Regions from separate parts of the Phyllobacterium sp. MT110 genome, predicted to be linked through region 2. Evidence: predicted binding sites of a transcription regulator. Region 2 holds the regulator's gene; each other region holds the start of a gene.

Region 1 (5,019 bases), 270 kb from region 2:
TGATCGCTGCAGCCGTGCTTTCCGGCAACCGCAACTTCGAAGGCCGCGTTTCGCCGGACGTCCAGGCGAACTACCTGGCTTCTCCGCCGCTGGTTGTTGCCTATGCCCTGGCCGGTTCGGTCACCAAGGACCTGACAACCGAGCCGCTTGGCGAAGATCAGGACGGCAACCCGGTGTTCCTCAAGGATATTTGGCCGTCTTCGCACGAGATCCAGGAGTTCATCACCAAGAACGTCACCCGCAAGCTGTTCGCATCAAAATACGCGGATGTGTTCAAGGGCGACCAGAACTGGCAGGACGTCAAGGTGCCGGCTGGCCAGACCTACGCATGGGATGACAACTCGACCTATGTGCAGAACCCGCCCTACTTTGTCGGCATGGGCAAGACACCGGGCATCGTCAACGATATCAAGGGTGCGCGTATCCTTGGTCTCTTCGGCGACAAGATCACCACCGACCACATCTCTCCGGCCGGTTCGATCAAGGCGGCCTCGCCTGCCGGCAAGTACCTAACTGATCACGGTGTGGCACCCCTGGACTTCAACCAGTACGGTACGCGTCGCGGCAACCATGAAGTGATGATGCGCGGCACGTTCGCCAACATCCGCATCCGCAATCACATGCTTGGTGAAAATGGCCGCGAAGGCGGGTACACGATCCATTACCCCTCGAAAGAGGAAATGCCGATCTATGATGCCGCCATGCAGTACCGCAGCGAGAATGTCCCGCTCGTCATCTTTGCCGGTATCGAATACGGCAATGGTTCATCGCGTGACTGGGCGGCCAAGGGCACGAACCTTCTCGGCGTTCGCGCTGTGATTTCCCAGTCCTTCGAACGCATCCATCGTTCGAATCTCGTGGGAATGGGCATCGTCCCCTTCGTGCTGGAAGAGGGCACGAGCTGGCAGTCGCTTGGCCTGAAGGGCGATGAGACCGTTTCCATCGAAGGTCTTGCCACGATCCAGCCGCGCCAGAAGACCCATGCCACTGTGACGTTCGCCGATGGTACGGTCAAGCAGGTACCGCTGATCTGCCGTATCGATACAATCGATGAGCTGGAATACCTCAAGAACGGCGGCATCCTGCAGTACGTGCTGCGCGATCTCGCCGCTTAAAGCAGCGAAAAGCTCTGAAATCGGAGACCGCCGGGCAACCGGCGGTCTTTTTTTCGCGATTTCGCCAATAATTATATGGTTTTGCCTGTAAACGTGATCGAATTCACCTCAAAGTGACTTCCTCTTGATAAAACGCATCCTTATCAATTGTCTGGCAATCACTCTCATACAAGATCAAAGAAAAATTCGGGAAGAAAGCTCGTACCCTTGACCCTGCGCACCCTGCTCAAAGCCATTCTGATCGTCTGCCCGCTCCTTGTAGCGGCGGGGTTCACGTGGCCGGTTTATGCCGGGAGCATCGGCACGAAACCGGATGGCGTGGTTGAGCTTTATACCTCGCAGGGCTGCGGCTCGTGCCCACCTGCCGATGCCGTCCTCAAGCAGTTGGTCGCCGAAGGGAAAGTCGTCGCACTGGCCTTCCATGTTGACTATTGGGATTATCGCGGGTGGGTGGACAATCTTGCGCTGCCCGAAAACACCGCGCGGCAGAATGCCTATCGCAAGGCACTTGGACTGACAGGTGTTTACACACCGCAGGCAATCCTCAATGGCCGCGAGCATGTAAACGGTCAGGACGGCGCTAAAATCCGTCGCCGAATCGATGAGATGCGCAATGGTGATTCTGGACTGACAATTCCCGTATCGATCGAAAAAACCTCTCCGGATCGCCTGGTCATCAATATTGGTGAGGGGGCTGCCGCAAAAAATCCTGTGCGTGTTCTTCTCGCCTATTTCAACAAGGAAACCATTGTTTCCATACCCGATGGCGAGAATGGCGGGCGCAATGTCAGCTACGCCAACAGCGTCCGCGCGATGGAAACCGTTGGCATGTGGGATGGCAAATCGCAGAAGATCGAAATCCCGCTGACCGAAATCGCCAGCAAGAAGGCTTCCGGCTGCGCTGTCCTGTTGCAGGAAATGCTTGGTGAAGGCAAACCGGGGCCTATCATTGGCGCCTCGATCATGACAAAGCCCTGATTTTAAAGAGCATTTCTGCAGACAAGAAAAAAGGCTGGTAAAACCAGCCTGAAGTCTTGGGGCTTGTTGCCATTGAGAGACTGAATGGTTCGGCCAGAACAGCCCGTTTGGGCGGGGGGCTTGGGGTATCGGACCGCTCAAGACCGAACCGTCTCAGACAACGGGCTGAAGGTGGGTCTGAAATCCGGCGGCAATGCGAGTGCAACATGGCGAAACTGTGGCCAGACATCACCAATGGAAACAGGGCGTATTCCTTTGTGAAAGGCACAATGACAACGACATTTTTGCGTTCAATTGCGCGCGCCCGGACACTTACAGGCTTGTAAATGCGGGCGGAACAGGTCACCCTTCTGTCATCCAGTTGTCATACGGCAAATCTAAGGGCGGATTGATTGATGGACAGCAATGCAGGTGGCGACGAATCGCAACAGCAGGCGAAACTCATTTCACTCTCCGGCGCACGTGATCTCCCCGTTACATTCAATCGGCGGGAACTTGATCAAATCCTCAGAATATACGGCTTCATGGTTTCAGCAGGCGAATGGCGCGATTATGCCATTGACCATCTGAATGACCGGGCTGTGTTTTCTGTATTTCGCCGAACCAGTGAAGTGCCGATGTTCCGGATTGAGAAAAATCCGCGGCTGGCCCGCAAGCAAGGCGCCTATAGCGTGATTGCCGCGAGCGGTCTTATTCTCAAGCGCGGCACGGAACTCGACAGGGTACTCAGGATATTCGACAAATCGCTGCAGGTCGTGCGGAGCTAAAGCTGCTCAACCTCTCAAAGGTGCCGGCCCCGGAAGGGTCGTGGTCCCGCCATTCATATCAAGCTGCATGAGAACCGTATCCAGCCAGCGGCCATGCTTGAAACCCGATCCTTCAATGATGCCGCAATGCCTGAAACCGCAACTGGTATGCAGGCGCACCGACGCTGACGCAGCGTGACCATCGCCGATAACAGCGATGAACTGGCGAAATCCAAGCGCTGTGCAATCGATGATCAAGCGTTGAAGCAGGGCTTTGCCCATGCCTTTACCCTTGGCCTGCGGCGCAATGTAGATCGAATCCTCGACACTCCACCAATAGGCCGGGCGGGTACGGAAATAACTGGCATAGGCGTAGCCGCTCACGACGCCGTCCATCTCTGCCACGCTGTAGGGGAAACCATCACTGGTGATCGTATGGAACCGCTTGGTCATCTCCGCCAGCGCGGGCGGCTCGATCTCGTAGGTGGCCGTACCATGCAGAACTGCATCGCGATAGATTGCGGTGATAGCGGGCAGGTCAGTGGGCTGTGCCGGGCGGATATGAATGCTGGTCATGACCGCAATCGATCGCAAAAATACCGGATGAATGCAATGCCGCCAAGAAAAAGGGCAGCGTTTCCGCCGCCCTTTTTCACTCGTTCATAACGTCCAGGATCAGTTGCGGTTGCCGAGGAACTGCAACAGGAACATGAACATGTTGATGAAGTCGAGATAGAGGCGCAGCGCACCCATGATCGCCTTGCGGCCATAGGTGTCCGAGCTGTCGCCTTCATAGTACATTTCCTTGATGCTCTGGGTGTCATAGGCCGTCAGACCCGCAAAGACCAGAACGCCGATCGCAGAGATTGCAAACTGCAAAGCACTGGACTGCAGGAAGATGTTGACCACACCGGCAAGGAGAATGCCGATCAGACCCATGAACAGGAACGAACCCATTCCGGATAGATCGCGCTTCGTCGTGTAGCCGTAGAGCGACAGCGCACCAAAGGATGCAGCGGTGATGAAGAATGTCTGCACGATGCTTCCCGACGTATAGACAAGGAAGATCGACGACAGAGAAACACCGACGAGCGCTGCATAAACCCAGAAGGTTGTCTGGGCCGCCGAAACACTCATTTTCTCAATGCGGAAGCTCAAGAAGAACACCGCTGCGAGCGGTGCGAGCATAACAACCCAACGCAGGGGCGAGCCGTAAAGCGCCACGCCAAGGCTGGTCAGCATCTTGCCATTCGGCAATTGATGCGCGGCAAGTGATGCGTCATTGGTGGTTGCGAGATAAACAATTGCAAGCGCGGCAAGACCGGTCACTGCGAGACCGATCCCCATCAGATTGTAGACCTTCAGCATGTAGCTGCGTAGACCTTGATCGATCCCCGCGTCCACACGCATTCCGGCCGATGTACGGGCCTGGATGTTGCGATAGTCAGCCATGGTTTTCCTCATTGCTTCGTCCCGTCGGGTGTCGGGGGTTATTCCCAGGCGCCGCTGGCGGGACCCCAGCATGCCATGCGGTGAATTATGGGGATTCAGCAGGGCGATAACAAGACCTGTTTTACTCAAGATCGCGTGTTTGGCGGGCAAATGCGGGCAAAGCGCTCGCATATTACGCTTTTTTAACGATTTCAGAGGTTTCGCAGGATCGGAGCCGCCTTTTGACCAAGGATTCTCCAGGTTCCCGCAAGGCCAAATCCGACGGTCAGAACCAGCGCCAAGACCAGCGTGGAAACCGCCACTTCCGGCTGGAATGATGCAGGCAGCTTCATCACCCGCACAACCACATACCAGGCCGCCAATCCGCCAGCCAGGAGCGCGAAAGTTGCTGTCGCCAGCCCCAGAATGACATATTCGTAACTGAACGCCTTGATCAGGGTGCGCCGCGTGGCGCCAAGAGTTTTCAGGACCACCGCGTCATGCACGCGGGCGCGGTTGCCGGCCGCAAGCGCGCCGCCGAGCACAAGGATGGAGGCGATCAGAGCTACCGACGCCGCAGCGCGGATTGCAACCGCCAGCTGTCCGACCAGCTCGTTGGCAATGCTAATGGCATCCTTCACCCGCACGGACGTGACGGCAGGAAAAGCCCGGGTCACATCACGCATGACCGTGGCCTCTTCCTGTGTTGTCGCAGAGGGATCGGTGAGCGTGGCAAGCCAGGCATGCGG
Region 2 (5,019 bases):
GATCAAAATGCAGGGCAAGGATGTCACCGTTCACTACGGTGAAAAGCAGGCCCTGTTCGGTGTCAGCCTCGATGTGCCGGAAAAGATGGTGACGGCGCTGATCGGCCCGTCCGGTTGCGGCAAGTCGACCTTCCTGCGCTCGCTCAACCGCATGAACGACACGATCGAAGGCTGCAAGATCGGCGGCAAGATCACGCTCGATGACGAGGATATCTACAATCCGAAGATCGACGTGGTCGAGCTGCGCGCCCGCGTCGGCATGGTTTTCCAGAAACCCAATCCGTTCCCGAAGTCCATTTTCGAGAATGTGGCCTATGGCCCGCGCATCCATGGTCTTGCCAAGAACCGGCACGAGCTGGAGGAAATCGTCGAGAAGAGCCTGCGCCGCGCCAGCCTGTTCGACGAAGTGAAGGACCGCCTGCATGAAGCCGGTACCGGCCTTTCCGGCGGCCAGCAGCAGCGCCTGTGCATCGCCCGCGCCATTGCCGTCAGCCCGGAAGTCATCCTGATGGACGAACCCTGCTCGGCGCTCGATCCGATTGCCACGGCAAAGGTCGAGGAACTGATCGACGAACTGCGCCAGAACTACACCATCGTCATCGTCACCCATTCGATGCAGCAGGCGGCCCGCGTTTCGCAGCGCACCGCCATGTTCCATCTCGGAAACCTCGTCGAGGTGGGCGATACGGAAATGATGTTCACCAATCCGACGGAAAAGCGCACGCAGGACTACATCACCGGACGCTTCGGCTAATCACGGGAAACAGGGATAAGAATATGACCGAGTCGCAGCATACCGTCCGTTCCTATGACGACGAACTGAAGTTCCTGACGCACAAGATCGCCGAAATGGGCGGCCATGCCGAACGCATGGTCGAACAGGCCGTCACCGCCATGGTGAACTCCGACAACGCGCTGGCCCAGCGCGTCATTTCGGACGATCTCATCCTCGATGCCGGACAGCGCGAGATCGACGAGAAGGCCATCACCATCATCGGCAAGCGCCAGCCCATGGCGATCGATCTGCGTGAAATCATCGGCGCCATCCGCATTTCCTCCGACCTTGAACGGGTCGGCGATCTCGGCAAGAACATCGCCAAGCGCGTTGTCGCCGTCACCGATACGCGTCAGACGCTGTCCGTCTATCGCGGCCTGCAGACCATCGCGGAACTCGCCCTGACGCAGCTCAAGGACGTGCTCGACGCCTATGCGACACGCTCGGTGCAGCAGGTCAACATCGTGCGCGAGCGCGATGACGAAATCGATGCGCTGTACACATCGCTGTTCCGCGAACTTCTGACCTACATGATGGAAGACCCGCGCAACATCTCCGCCTGCACGCACCTTCTCTTCTGCGCCAAGAATATCGAGCGCATCGGAGACCATGCGACGAACATTGCTGAAACGGTCTACTACATCGTGACGGGTGCCCAGCTTCCGGCCGAACGGCCCAAGGAAGACCAGACCCACAGCATCATCGTCGATGAAGCCAGACAGCCTTAATTAGGATTCCAGCAATGGCGATCGCTCCCAAAATCACTGTTGTCGAAGACGAGGAAGCGCTCAGCGTCCTTCTCCGGTACAATCTTGAAGCCGAAGGCTATGTCGTCGAGACAATCGCACGCGGTGACGAGGCGGAAATTGCGCTGCGTGAAAAAGTGCCGGATCTGCTCATTCTCGACTGGATGCTGCCGGGCCTTTCCGGCATCGAACTCTGCCGCCGCCTGCGGGCGCGGCGCGAGACGGAAATTCTGCCGATCATCATGCTGACGGCGCGCGGCGAAGAGAGCGAGCGGGTGCGCGGCCTTGCCACCGGCGCCGATGACTACATGGTCAAGCCGTTCTCCACCCCGGAACTGCTCGCCCGCATCAAGGCCATGCTGCGCCGGGTCAATCCGAGCCTGCTGTCGCATGTGCTCAGCTTCGGCGATCTGAAGCTCGACCGCGAACAGCACCGCGTGTTCCGCAAGGAGCGCGAGTTGAAGCTCGGGCCGACCGAATTCCGCCTGCTGGAATTCCTGATGCAGTCCCCCGGCCGGGTGTTCTCGCGCGGCCAGCTGCTGGACAATGTCTGGGGCGCCGACATCTATGTGGACGACCGTACCGTCGACGTGCATGTCGGGCGGCTGCGCAAGGCCATCAATATCGGCCGCTCGATCGATCCGATCCGCACCGTGCGCGGTGCGGGGTACTCGTTCGGGTAGTCAGTGCCTGCGCGAGAGTTCGCGCGTCGCCCCCTCGATGCCCGCCAGGGTCATGGGATACATGCGATGCGCGAAAATCTTGCGGATCATCGCCGTCGAGGCGGTGTAGTCCCAGTATTGTTCCTTTGACGGATTGAGCCAGGCGGCGTTCTTCCAGTGGTCGAGCACCCGGCCGAGCCAGACCGCGCCCGCCTCCTGGTTCCAGTGTTCGACCGAGCCGCCCGCATGGGAAACCTCGTAGGGCGCCATGGCGGCATCCCCGACGAAGATGACCTTGTAGTCCGGTCCGTATTTGTGGATGAGATCGAGTGTCGGTATGCGTTCCGCATGGCGGCGGCGGTTGTCCTTCCACACACCCTCGTAAAGGCAATTGTGGAAGTAGAAATATTCCATGTGCTTGAATTCCGAGCGGACGGCGGAGAACAGTTCCTCGGCGATCCGGATATGCTCGTCCATGGAGCCGCCCACATCGAAGAACATCAGCAGCTTGACATGATTGCGCCGTTCGGGCCGCGTCTGCACGTCGAGATAGCCGTGTTCGGCGGTTGACCTGATGGTGCCCGACAGGTCGAGCTCGTCATCGGCGCCTTCGCGCACCCAGCGCCGCAGCCGTTTGAGGGCAACCTTGATGTTGCGGGTGCCCAGCTCGACGCTGTCGTCAAAATTCCTGAATTCACGCTTGTCCCAGACCTTGACCGCCCGGCGGTTGCGGCTCTCGTCCTGGCCGATGCGCACGCCTTCGGGATTGTAGCCATAGGCACCGAAGGGTGAGGTTCCGGCCGTGCCGATCCACTTCGAGCCGCCCTGATGCCGGCCCTTCTGCTCCTCAAGCCGCTGGCGCAGGGTTTCCATCAGCTTGTCGAAACCGCCCAGCGCCTCGATCAGCTTCTTCTCTTCTTCGGTGAGGTGCTTTTCGGCGAGCCGGCGCAACCATTCCTCGGGCAGATTGGCAATGTCGACACCGCTCTCGCCGCCGAGCAGCTCCAGCCCCTTGAACACGTGGCCGAAGACCTGATCGAAGCGGTCGAGATGGCGCTCGTCCTTCACCAGGGCGGAACGGGCGAGATAGTAGAACCCTTCGACATCATAGGTCACCAGCCCCGCATCCAGCCCCTCAAGCAGCGTCAGATATTCCCGCAGCGATACGGGAATCTTGGCCGCCTTGAGCTCAAGGAAGAAGGGGAGGAACATTGTGGGATCCCTTTATTGAATGCGATGAACGATGCCGGTTCTCTCGATGGGGTGAAACATGAGCGCCATTTATCCCTGCCTCCTCGCCATGAAGGCCAGCCGCTCGAACAGATGCACGTCCTGCTCGTTCTTCAGCAGGGCGCCGTGCAGTTTCGGCAAGGCGTTCTTCGGGTCGGCGCGCAAATCTTCCGGGGCGATGTCGTCGGCAACCAGCAGCCGGATCCAGTCCAGCGCTTCGGAGGTCGACGGCTTCTTCTTCAGGCCGGGCACATCGCGGATCTCGTAGAACTGGGTGAGGGCGGCGCGCACGAGGTTCTGCTTGATGCCGGGATAATGCACCTCGACGATCCGGGTCAGCGTCTCGACATCCGGGAAGCGGATATAGTGGAAGAAGCAGCGGCGCAGAAAGGCGTCGGGCAGTTCCTTCTCGTTGTTGGAGGTGATGATGACGATCGGCCGGTGTATGGCGCGGATCGTTTCGCCGGTTTCGTAGACGTGAAATTCGTTGCGGTCGAGCTCCTGCAGGAGATCGTTCGGGAACTCGATATCCGCCTTGTCGATCTCGTCGATCAGCAGCACGACTTTCCTGTCGGTCGTAAAGGCATGCCACAGCTTGCCGGGCTTGATGTAATTGGCGATGTCGTTGAACTTGGCATCGCCGAGCTGCGAATCGCGCAGGCGGCTGACGGCATCATATTCGTAAAGGCCCTGCTGCGCCTTGGTGGTGGATTTGACGTTCCATTCGACCAGTTCCAGATCGAGCGCCGCCGCGATCTGCCGGGCAAGCTCGGTCTTGCCGGTGCCGGGCTCGCCCTTGACCAGCAGTGGCCGTTCAAGCGCAATCGCCGCATTGACCGCCACCATCAGATCCTTGTCGGCCACATAGGCCGCTGTACCTTCAAACCGCATCGCATTCCCTTTCGTGATCGACAAAGATTAAGGGGCGTGCCGGAGGAGGGCAAGAGCCGTCCGGGAATGCGGCGATATGGTTTTCCCGTTGCCACGCCCGCAATTGCGTCTGGCTGTTGAAAGGTGGGAAAGACGGGCGGTCCCTGGAACGCGGGTCTTGGGTATGTGGTATGCAATGCTTGCGATCCTGGGGACCACCCGCCCCGGCGTTTTTGAGGTTTTTGCCCAATGGTCCACCACCGGGCCAAACCTCCCCGGCCGCACAGGTTTCCTCCCTGTGAAGCCGAAGCGCCGATCCTTTCCCGACTTTCGAAAGTTTCCGGAAGCATTCCCGCCGGAAAGGACACGAGAAGAATAAGCGAGGATGGGAGAACGTGGATAAGTTGATGTGATTTTTTGTGATGGGGGTCTTTCACCCCCCTCTGTCCGGCAGCCCAGAGGGGGGTGCCCCACGCCTCCACAATGATTATGCGACAAAGATTGTGCGGGGAGGGAAAATCGTTTGCCGCGCACTGGTGCAATGCCTGCATCCGTCCTATATTCGGATCGGCGCTCTGCGCTTCTCGACAGGAGAGACATATTCCCCGGGGCCTTAATGATCCCTTAGGGAGCTGTCCCTGAGGAGGCCCGTGGGCTTCTTCACACGGCACCCACCTACTTTGTAGGTTCCCGGGATCGACTTCTCCATCGGTTGTGTGGACGCCACTTTTGTTTC
Region 3 (5,019 bases), on a different contig from region 2:
CGGACATTAAAGAATACCGAAGCGGAAGGCGCCCTTTTTATCCCCGCTCGACCGGGCGCGCGCGCCGAGAACCAGAGAGGGATGGTCCTCGATCATCACGGCGATGAGCCGTAGCGACGCTGCGGCCTGCAGGGCGAGCGGGCGCGCCGACATCCCGGGAATGTCTGCTGCCATTGACCGGGCGGATGCGACATAGCCTGCGACGGCTCCGGTATCCTGCGTCTGCAGGCTTATCATTTTCGCCAATTGCGCGAGGTTTTCCGAAACGCGATCGGCAATATCGTGCTCCAGCCGCCCCCATGACAACAGCCGCCGCAACCGGATGATTTCCGCCCCGAGGGTGACCGATGACAGGGCGTCGTCCAGCAGGGTTTCCCCCGCCTCCCGCATGGTCCTGAGAATCGGCATCAACTGGTTGATGCGGTCATAGGCAAGGCTGTTGAATGCGGACGGGCTCGGAACCCGGTCACGCAGACAGAGCCGGACAATATCCGTTCGCAACGCGCCCATCATCCGGTTCACCGTCACCTGCGGCCGCTTCGGCAGAACAACAATGAAGACGAGAAGTCCGATGAGGATGCCGACCAGAACCGACAGCGAGGTTTCCATGAAAACCTGCGGTTCAAACACCATCGCCTCATGCGGTTTGAGGAAGACGATGAAATTGATGGCGAAAGCGGTTGCCGGCCCGACATGGCGCGGATCTGCCATCAGCAGCGCCGCCGGCACGAGGATGGGAACGATGAATAGGGCAAACCAGAACAGACCGGGGAAAGACGGCAGGATCAACTGTCCCAAAACAAAGGCAAACGGAACGGCGTACAACGTGCCCTTGAAAAATCCCCAGCTCGTCTGCAGCGGGTTGGGCATCGACGCGAACAGGCTGCACACCACTGCGACGATAATCGCCGCCGCCGCCGCATCCGCATGCCGGCTTTCCATCCAGTAGGCCGTCATCAGAGTTGTTGCGGCAACAGCGCGAACCGCATTTACCAGCGCCGTGCTGTGATCGCGGTAGACCGGCAATGCCGGCGGCTTCCTGCTGCCAGCCATATATTGCGAGCGGCTGCGCAGCGCCGAAAGACCGTTCAACGTCGCCTTGAGCCCGTCGAGAAACTCACCCAGCAGCGTCAAACGGGCCATCATGCCGATGCTGTCATCGCCCCACGGCCTGCCTTTCAGCTCCGCTATTTCGGCTGCGATGATATCAACCCTGCCAAGCCACGGCTCAACGGCGTCAACCTTGAAGTCGCGCGCCATGTCATCCAGCAATACCCCGAGCCTGTCACGCAGGCTGCTCCATGTCCCGTCGGACGAGACCCGATGCGCGACGAGGATGTTCACAATCGACAGGCATGACATGAGATGCCCCACCGTATGGCGGGAATGGCGGCCATGCGTGACAAGGCTGGGGGCTTCCAGCCGTGCGTGAGCCCGCATGGCGGCAAGGGCCTGCGTGTCCGCGATCAGCTTCCTGTGCGCCGTCTTCAGGTGCCCTGCATCGCGCCCGGCAATCGCATCGCTGGTATAGCGTGCCAGATCGGCGATGCAGTTCTCCAGGCCTTCCACCAGCGCCGTTCGCGCAAGCTGCGGTTGAAAAAAGCGGCTGGCCACACCGGCACAGACGATGCCGAGCATAATCTCGGTGCAGCGCGCATAGGCAAATTCGGCCAGGAGATGCGGATGGCCAAACGCCGGGAGTGCGATAATGACGGCGGTATAGCCCGCAAGAGCCGCACCGTAGGATTCCGGGTTCCGCAACATCGAGGCCGCGTAGGTGCACAGTGCCACCCACAGGGCGATCGACGCCACAAACAGCCATCGCATATCACCTGTCGCGGCGGTGATGGCCATCGCCGCCAAAGCCCCGATCAGCGTTCCGGCCAGACGAAACAATCCCTTGCTGATGACCATGCCGGCAATCGGTTGCGACACGATAAAGACAGTCATCATTGCCCATTGCGGCTGCTGCAGGTTCAACGCAAAGGCTGCCGTGAGGGCAAAAAGCGCCGCGGCATTCGTTCTCAGCGCAAATACCCAGGCCGTCCGGCCGGGCCATGCGGGATGTTGCATCATGGTGTGGATGGATTGAAACATGGCGTCCGATCTGGCAGCTCCCCGCCCTCAATATATTTCACAGGCAGGCGGCACAACGGAAAGACGCTGCATGGCCGTGCGTCTTCTTGCCACCTCGGCTTCATCCCAACCTTTGCCATGCAAGACCGCCTTCAATGACCCCATTGTGTCACAAACGTGACATCCAACGGGCGCATGATCCAATGGCGACCATCACCCTAACGAGGACCATTTTATGCGTAGATTGCTCAGTCTGCTGACAGCGTTTGCTTTTGTTGGCCTTACCGCCGCCTATGCCGGCGAGGTCAAGCCTTTCAGCGATAGTAAGGAAATCGACCTCCTGACCATTTTGCCCCCGCCTCCCACCAATGATTCGGCACAGACCAAGGCAGAAATCGGGGAAGTTCTTACCTTGCAAGTGACGCGGACACCGGAAATGGTTGCCCGCGCCCAGGCCGATGCCGAGGAAAATGTCTGGCGTTTCGCCGACGTTCTGGGTCCGGATTTCAACAAGGACAAATTGCCGAAGCTTGCTGCCTTTTTCGACCGGGTTGTTGAAACCGAAGGCGCTGTCGTTGATCCGGCAAAGGATGTTTTCAAGCGTCCACGTCCGCATCAGCTGAGCGAACTCGTGAAGCCTGCCGTCAAGCCGTCCAATTCCGGTGCATGGCCCTCCGGTCACACGACCGTTGGCACGCTGATGGGCATTGTTCTGTCCAACATGGTTCCGGAAAAGAAGGCGGAAATCATGGCCCGCGCCTGGGAATACGGCAACAACCGCATCGTTGGCGGCATTCACTACCGTTCCGACGTGGAAATGGGCCGCATTTCCGGCAGCGTCATTGCCGCGACAATCATGAAGCATGATGACTTCAAGGCCGAATACGAGCCTGCGAAGGCTGAACTGCGCGCTGCCTTGGGTCTCGGCGGCGCCTGATAGCATCTGCGCCGGCCATTTCCCCGACAATGCCCGCCATGCGTGTTCTTCGCGCATGGCGGGTTTAACCGTCTACGACTTTGGTCGTACGTGCGAGCCTGACCTTCGCCCGATGCAGGAACGACGGAACAGGGTTACTTTCCGGCCCAACGCTTCACGAAAGCGTGATAACTGGAAGAGACAGCTATGTTCAGACCAAACCATACGTGGCTCGCACCGCAGGTTGAACCCGATGTTCCTGGCCACGCATCAACGACGGCCGCATGATCATGCGTTATCAGATACAGCTGCTTTCCGTTGAATATTTCGCCCTGTCGCTTCTGCTTGGCCTCGTGCTGATACCCCTTCTCTCGTCTGATTTCTGGAACGCCTTGCGCGATAAAGTGATGATCCTGTTGAATTTTGCAGGCGGATGGAGAAAGGGGACAGCCGCGCGACAGGATGAATCCGCCAGTCAGACGGAATCGGCGTCAATGCGCACCCATCCGTCCTATCGATTGCCTGAGGGTCAACGCACAACGCTGAAGCCGCGTTACAAGAGCAAGGGTGGCATTCGCTCCGCCGAGTGGTATGGAACAAGGAACCGGCCAGTGAGACGTCGGCTTAAATAACCGGCGAGGAATGAAAACGTGAGTTTTTTGCATGCTCTTCGTTTGCGTGGTCTGTTCGTCAAACTGGTGCTGATGTTCATGATCGTCGGCTTCGGCGCGCTTTTCCTTGTCAGTATCCTGATGAGCCAGTTTTCCTCCGGCCGCTACGAGAGTAGCATCCGGGGCTTCTTCAATGGCCTTGATCAACAGCAACTGACCGCTCTTGCGTCGGGCACAGATCCGCGCGACAAGGAAGCCTGCACCGTTCTGGCCAGCAAGATATTCTGGAATGTGGTTCGATCCGGCGTCACGCGGGTATCCGATTTCGGCATCATGTTTTCGTTTTTTCACAGCGGCCGAATGCAGGTCCGGATCATTGATGATAACGGCATGGTGTGTGCCACCCAGCCGGACGCGACGCCCCTGCTCGGCAAGGCGCTGAGCGCGGCGGTGCATGGCGAACAGCCGAATTTCATTCAAAGGGACAATGACGACTGGGCCATGGTCAAGCGGGTAGCACTGCCGCTGGCCAACAACACCCAGGCATTGATCGGGCTTCATTACTGGTCGCAATGGGAGCTTTACGACGAAGTGCTCGATGCCACCGTTTATGACTATATCCGCACATTCATCCTGATCAATTCGATGGGCGCCAGCGTTGCGGCGTTGTTCGTCTGGCGGCTGTTCCGGCGAATCAAGCGGGCGACAAACGCCGCGGACCAATGGGCCGCAGGCGATCTGCGGGCCCGCATCAAGGACGGCTCAAGGGATGAATTCGGGCGGCTGATGCAACGCTTCAACAGCATGGCGGATGCAATATCCAAGAGCTTCGATACGCAGAAGGCGCTGGCCATATCGGTGGAGCGCAACCGCATCGCGCGCGACCTGCATGACACCGCCAAACAGCGCAGTTTTGTGCTTGGTCTGAAGCTCACCGAACTGGAATATGAGGCGCAGGGGCACGCGCCGCTGCTGCCGACGGTGGAATCGGCCAGGCGTCTGGCCGATCATTTGCAGCAGGACCTGGAGAACGTCGTTTCCGGCTTCAACCTGCCCGCGATTGCCGATTACGGCCTGTATGAAACACTGCTGCGCAGTGTCCGCGATCTGCTGGCGGGATCAGGCGTGCAATGGTCAATCAATTGGCCTGAAGGCGCCCGCTCCGCTTTTGACGGCGTCCCGGAAATAGCCCAGGAATTGCTCATGATCACCCACGAAGCCGTGGCAAACGCCCTGCGCCATGCGCAGTGCCGCACCATTCGCATCGACTGCAAGCCCGGCGCCCGCTGGCACTGGAGCATTACCGATGACGGCCAGGGTTTCGATATCGGCAAGGCTCCCTTTGGCATGGGATTGTCGAATATGCGCTGGCGTGCGAACACATTGCCCGGCGGCATTATAACAATCCAATCGGAA
Region 4 (5,019 bases), on a different contig from region 2:
TTTTCGTAGATATCCAGCGGTGCGCCGATTTGTTCAACCGCACCGGCATTCATCACCACGAGAATATCGGCGAGCGTCATGGCCTCCAGCTGGTCGTGGGTGACGTAAACGCTGGTCACGCCGAGCTGGCGCTGCAGGTTCTTGATTTCTACCCGCATCTGGCCGCGCAGCTTGGCGTCAAGGTTGGACAGCGGCTCGTCGAAGAGGAACACTTTCGGGTTGCGCACGATGGCGCGGCCCATGGCGACGCGCTGCCGCTGGCCGCCTGAAAGCTCGCGCGGGCGGCGTTCGAGCAGATGTGCCAGCTCCAGCGTTGCCGCTGCCTCGCGCACGCGCTTGTCGATCTGGTCCTTCGGCATGCCGCGGTTGCGCAGGCCGTAGGCCATGTTGTCATAGACCTTCATATGCGGATAGAGCGCATAATTCTGGAAGACCATGGCGATGTCGCGTTCGGCGGGGCCGAGATCGTTGACAACCTTGTCGTCGATCTTGACCGTGCCGTCGGTAATGGATTCCAGCCCCGCGATCATGCGCAGGAGGGTCGATTTTCCGCAGCCCGACGGGCCGACAAGCACGCATAAGGCGCCGTCCTTGATGTCGATATCGACACCTTTGACCGCCTCGACGCCGCCGGCATAGACCTTGCGGACATTGGTGAGTTCAACACTTGCCATATGGGATCATTTCTCCGTTTCGACCAGACCGCGCACGAACCAGCGTTGCATCAGCACAACGACGAGGATCGGGGGGAGGATGGCCAGAATGCAGGTCACCATCACCAGATGCCATTCGGTGTCGGCATCGGCGAAGGAAATCATTTTGCGCAGACCGATGACGATGGTCGTCATGTCATTGCGGTTTGTCATCAGCAGCGGCCAGAGATACTGGGTCCAGCCGTAGATAAAGAGGATGACGAACAGCGCTGCGATGTTGGTTTTGGACAGGGGCAGCAGGATGTCCTTGAAGAAGCGCCATGGGCCTGCACCGTCGACGCGTGCCGCTTCCACCAGCTCGCCCGGTATGGTCATGAAGAACTGCCGGAACAGGAGGGTTGCGGTAGCCGACGCCATGAGGGGAACCGTCAGGCCCGTATAGGTATCGATGAGGCCGAGATCGACCATGACCTTGTAGGTCGGCAGGATGCGGACTTCGACCGGCAGCATCAGGGTGATGAAGATCAGCCAGAAGAAGACCATGCGGCCGGGAAAGCGGAAGAAGACGATGGCATAGGCCGACAGGATCGAAATGATGATCTTGCCGACGGCAATCGCCAGCGCCATGATCGTGCTGTTGATGAGCAGGCGGCCGACACTCACGCCGCCGATGCGGCCGATGCCGCCGAAAAGCGCCGTCGTGTAGTTTTCCCAGAAATGCCCGCCCGGCAGCAGGGACAGCGGCGGCCGCATGATATCCTGCAGCGACTGGGTTGACGCGATGAAGGCGTAGTAGATCGGGAAGGCCACGATCAGGATGCCGACAATCAGGATGATGTGGGCGACGAGACGGCCGATGGGATTGTTCTGGATCATCTCTGCGTTCCTCAGCCGTAATGCACTTTGCGCTCGACATAACGGAACTGGATCGCCGTCAGGCCGATGACGATGACCATGAGGATCACCGATTGTGCCGCGGAGTCGCCAAGGATCAGGTTGACGAAGCCATCATTGTAAACCTTGTAGACCAATGTTTCCGTCGCCTTGCCCGGGCCGCCGCCGGTGACGGCATGAATGATGCCGAACGTGTCGAAGAAGGCGTAGACGGTGTTGACGACCAGCAGGAAGAACGTCGTCGGGGCAAGCAGCGGGAAAATGATGGTCCAGAAGCGCTTGGTTTCGCCGGCACCATCAATGGCAGCGGCTTCGATCAGCGATTTGGGAATGGACTGCAGCCCGGCAACGAAGAACAGGAAATTGTAGCTGATCTGCTTCCATGCGGCGGCGGCAACCACCAGGAGCATGGCCTGGTTGCTGTTGAGCAGCGGGTCCCAATTGTAGCCGGCGGAGCGGATCATATAGGCGAATGTGCCCATTGAGGGATTGAACAGGAACAGCCAGAGCATGCCGGCAATGGCCGGGGCCACGGCGTAGGGCCAGATCATCAGGGTGCGGTAGACACCTTTGCCGCGGATGACCTTGTCGGCCATGACGGCGAACAGCAGCGCGAAGCCCATGGCAATGACTGCCGTGGCGATGGAGAAGATAACCGTGACCTGCAGCGAGTTCAGGTAGTTCGGGTCACTCAGGATGCGCTTGAAATTGCCGAGGCCGACGAACTGGGTCGACAGGCCGAACGGATCCTCGCGCAGCACCGACTGGCGGATGGCCTGGGACGCGGGCCAGTAGAAAAAGACAATCGTGATGGCAAGCTGCGGCGCCAGCAGCAGATATGGCAGGACCTTGTTCGGAAAAGTGACACGCGTTGACGATGCCATGATTGCCCCTCTTGAAAAGAGCCCCGTCCGCAAGACATGCGGACGGGGCGTTCATGAACCGGCTCTTACTGGCCGTTCGCCTGTTTGATGGCTGCATTGCCGCGCTTGACGGCATTGTCGAGCGCCTGCTGGGCGGTCTGCTTGCCGGAGAGCATGTTCTCGAACTCTTCGTTCTCGATATCACGCACCTGCGGCAGGTTCGGCAGGCGGACGCCCTTGGAGTTTTCCGTCGGCGCCTTGCCCATCATCTGCTTGATCGGAATTTCGCGGGCGGGGTTCTTGTCGTAGAAACCGGACTTCTTGGTGTCCTCATAGGCGGCAAGGGTGACCGGCAGATAGCCGGATACCTGGTGCAGGCGGGCCTGGATGTCGGTGCGCGACAGGAAGGTGAAGAAGGCGGCAACGCCCTTGTATTCCGCGTCGGACTTGCCGGCGAACACCCAGAGGCTGGCGCCGCCCGGTGTCGTGTTCTGCGGTGCACCCTTGGCATCGGGGTCATAGGGAAGCTGGCCGGTGCCGTAGTTCATGCCCGACTTGACCACGTCGCCCAGTCCGCCGGAGGATTCGGTGAAGATGCCGCATTCGCCCGACAGGAACAGCGGCTTGGCTTCGGATGTGCGCCCGCCGTAGCGGAACGTGCCGTCCTTGGCGAGGTCGGCCAGTTCCTGGAAGTGTTTGACATAGATCGGCGCGTTGATCTTCAGTTCGACATCGGTTCCGGCAATGCCGTTTTCATTGGTGCCGTAGGAAACATTGTTCCAGGCGGCAAAGTTTTCCGTGTGGATCCATGTCAGCCATGTCGAGGTGTAGCCGCATTTGGCCGCGCCGCTGGTCTTGATCTTCTTGGCGGCTTCCCAGACTTCCGGCCAGGTTTTTGGCGGGTTGTTTTCATCGAGGCCCGCCTTCTTGAAGATATCCTTGTTGTAGTAAAGGATTGGCGAGGAGCTGTTGTAGGGGAAGGACAGCATCGTGCCGTCCGGCTTGGAATAATAGGCGACAATGCCCGGCAGATAGAGGCTCTTGTCGAACTTTGCGCCGCCCATCGAGAGAATGTCGGCCACCGGTTTGATGGCGCCCTCGGCGCCCATCATGACGCCGGTTCCGGCGTCGAATACCTGCATGATATGCGGGGCCTGCTTGGCACGGAACGCGGCAATGCCGGCGTTCAACGTTTCCGGATAGGTGCCCTTGAACACTGGAACGACCTTGTAGTCGCTCTGGCTTTCGTTGAATTCCTTCGACAGGGTTTCAACAACCTCGTTGTTGGCACCGGTCATGGCGTGCCACCAGCTGATTTCGGTGACGGCAAAGGATGAAGTGGACGATGCTAGGATAAGTCCAAGCGCAAGGCTGAGCGAAGTGCCGCGAAATGTCATGTATGTCTCCCATAATGAGGCGTCGTTAGGAACACGCTTATTGGATGCGCTTATGGGCACTATCCTCATTATGTGACAGAGAAACAACAGTTTTATGACTTTGGTCGAATGTCTGGGTTAACGCCTGTGGAAAAAATGCTCAGCTGTTCACTTTTATGCCGGTCAGATGAGGGTGACGCCGGCCTTGCGCATATTCGCGACCATGGCGGCCAGTGATCCGCCCATGTCGATGGCGCGGCAGGCATCCAGCAGCACATCGGCGGTAAAACCGTGCGCCACCGCATCCAGCGCGGAGTAGGCGACGCAATAATCTGTCGCCAGCCCGACAAAGGTCACATTGGTGATGCCGCGCTCGCGCAGGTAGCCGGCAAGGCCGGTCGGGGTCTTGCGGTCGTTCTCGAAAAACGCCGAGTAGCTGTCGATGTGGGGACGGAAGCCCTTGCGGATGATCAGTTCGGCCTTGGTCCACTGCAGATCCGCATGGAAATCGGCGCCCGGCGTGCCCTGAATGCAATGGTCCGGCCACAGCGTCTGGTCGCCGTAGGGCATTTTCACCGTGTCGAAGGGCGCCTTGCCGGGATGGGAGAAAGCGAAGCTCGAATGGCCGGCCGGGTGCCAGTCCTGCGTCAGGATGACGTGATCGAACCGGATGATCAGTTTGTTGATGATCGGGACGATTTCACTTCCGCCATCCACGGCCAGTGTACCGCCCGGGCAAAAATCGTTCTGCACATCGATGACGACAAGCGCATCCCCAGCCATTTCATTTCTCCGATTGTCCGGTGGTCCGAATGTCAAATTCGTTCCACTAGGGATGGCAGTATGGACAATCGGAGAAAGTCGTCAACTCGGGTTTCGGGCGTAATGCAGATCGCCGTCGATCCAGACGTGATCGACCTCAAGCGCATCATCGAGATGCACGATATTGGCAACATATCCGGTGCCGATGCGCCCGTAGCGATGATCGATCCGGATGCTCTCGGCGGGATAGAGCGAGGCCATCCGCAGGGCTTCCTCCAGGTCCAGCCCAAGCTCGCGATGGACGAAGCGGACTGCCGAAATCATGTCGAGATCGGCTCCCGCCAGCGTGCCGTCTTCGAGCGTCAGGCGGCCGTCATGCCGCCGGATCGTCCGTCCGTTCAGCGTGAAGGTGGTGATATCCGTGCCGATGGTGGACATGGCGTCGGTCACGAGAAAAATCCTGGCCGGACC

What was found. The regulator PhoB, encoded in region 2, activates phosphate uptake and scavenging genes when phosphate is short. The targets are predictions, from matches to a motif close to TGTCATNNANCTGTCAT.
Region 1: the regulator PhoB is predicted to act here: its motif matches at 2,445-2,461, upstream of AC1Q5O_RS12875 (DUF2794 domain-containing protein).
Region 3: the regulator PhoB is predicted to act here: its motif matches at 2,244-2,260, upstream of AC1Q5O_RS17460 (acid phosphatase).
Region 4: the regulator PhoB is predicted to act here: its motif matches at 3,891-3,907, upstream of ugpB (sn-glycerol-3-phosphate ABC transporter substrate-binding protein UgpB).

The regions. Positions count from the first base shown of each region.
Region 1 covers NZ_JBXAFE010000002.1:268,132-273,150, reverse strand. The annotation lists gene acnA (aconitate hydratase AcnA) at 1-1,115, shown strand, start outside; gene AC1Q5O_RS12880 (DUF1223 domain-containing protein) at 1,323-2,093, shown strand; gene AC1Q5O_RS12875 (DUF2794 domain-containing protein) at 2,489-2,860, shown strand; gene AC1Q5O_RS12870 (GNAT family N-acetyltransferase) at 2,867-3,415, opposite strand; gene AC1Q5O_RS12865 (Bax inhibitor-1/YccA family protein) at 3,515-4,291, opposite strand; gene AC1Q5O_RS12860 (ABC transporter permease) at 4,483-5,019, opposite strand, start outside.
Region 2 covers NZ_JBXAFE010000002.1:537,666-542,684, forward strand. The annotation lists gene pstB (phosphate ABC transporter ATP-binding protein PstB) at 1-754, shown strand, start outside; gene phoU (phosphate signaling complex protein PhoU) at 778-1,503, shown strand; gene phoB (phosphate regulon transcriptional regulator PhoB) at 1,518-2,204, shown strand; gene AC1Q5O_RS14250 (vWA domain-containing protein) at 2,205-3,395, opposite strand; gene AC1Q5O_RS14255 (AAA family ATPase) at 3,465-4,304, opposite strand; RNA gene ssrS (6S RNA) at 4,853-5,009, shown strand.
Region 3 covers NZ_JBXAFE010000003.1:505,133-510,151, reverse strand. The annotation lists gene AC1Q5O_RS17465 (FUSC family protein) at 7-2,097, opposite strand; gene AC1Q5O_RS17460 (acid phosphatase) at 2,312-3,013, shown strand; gene AC1Q5O_RS17455 (sensor histidine kinase) at 3,643-5,019, shown strand, end outside.
Region 4 covers NZ_JBXAFE010000001.1:1,911,506-1,916,524, reverse strand. The annotation lists gene AC1Q5O_RS09770 (sn-glycerol-3-phosphate import ATP-binding protein UgpC) at 1-674, opposite strand, end outside; gene ugpE (sn-glycerol-3-phosphate ABC transporter permease UgpE) at 681-1,529, opposite strand; gene ugpA (sn-glycerol-3-phosphate ABC transporter permease UgpA) at 1,541-2,431, opposite strand; gene ugpB (sn-glycerol-3-phosphate ABC transporter substrate-binding protein UgpB) at 2,497-3,807, opposite strand; gene pncA (bifunctional nicotinamidase/pyrazinamidase) at 3,970-4,569, opposite strand; gene nagA (N-acetylglucosamine-6-phosphate deacetylase) at 4,651-5,019, opposite strand, start outside.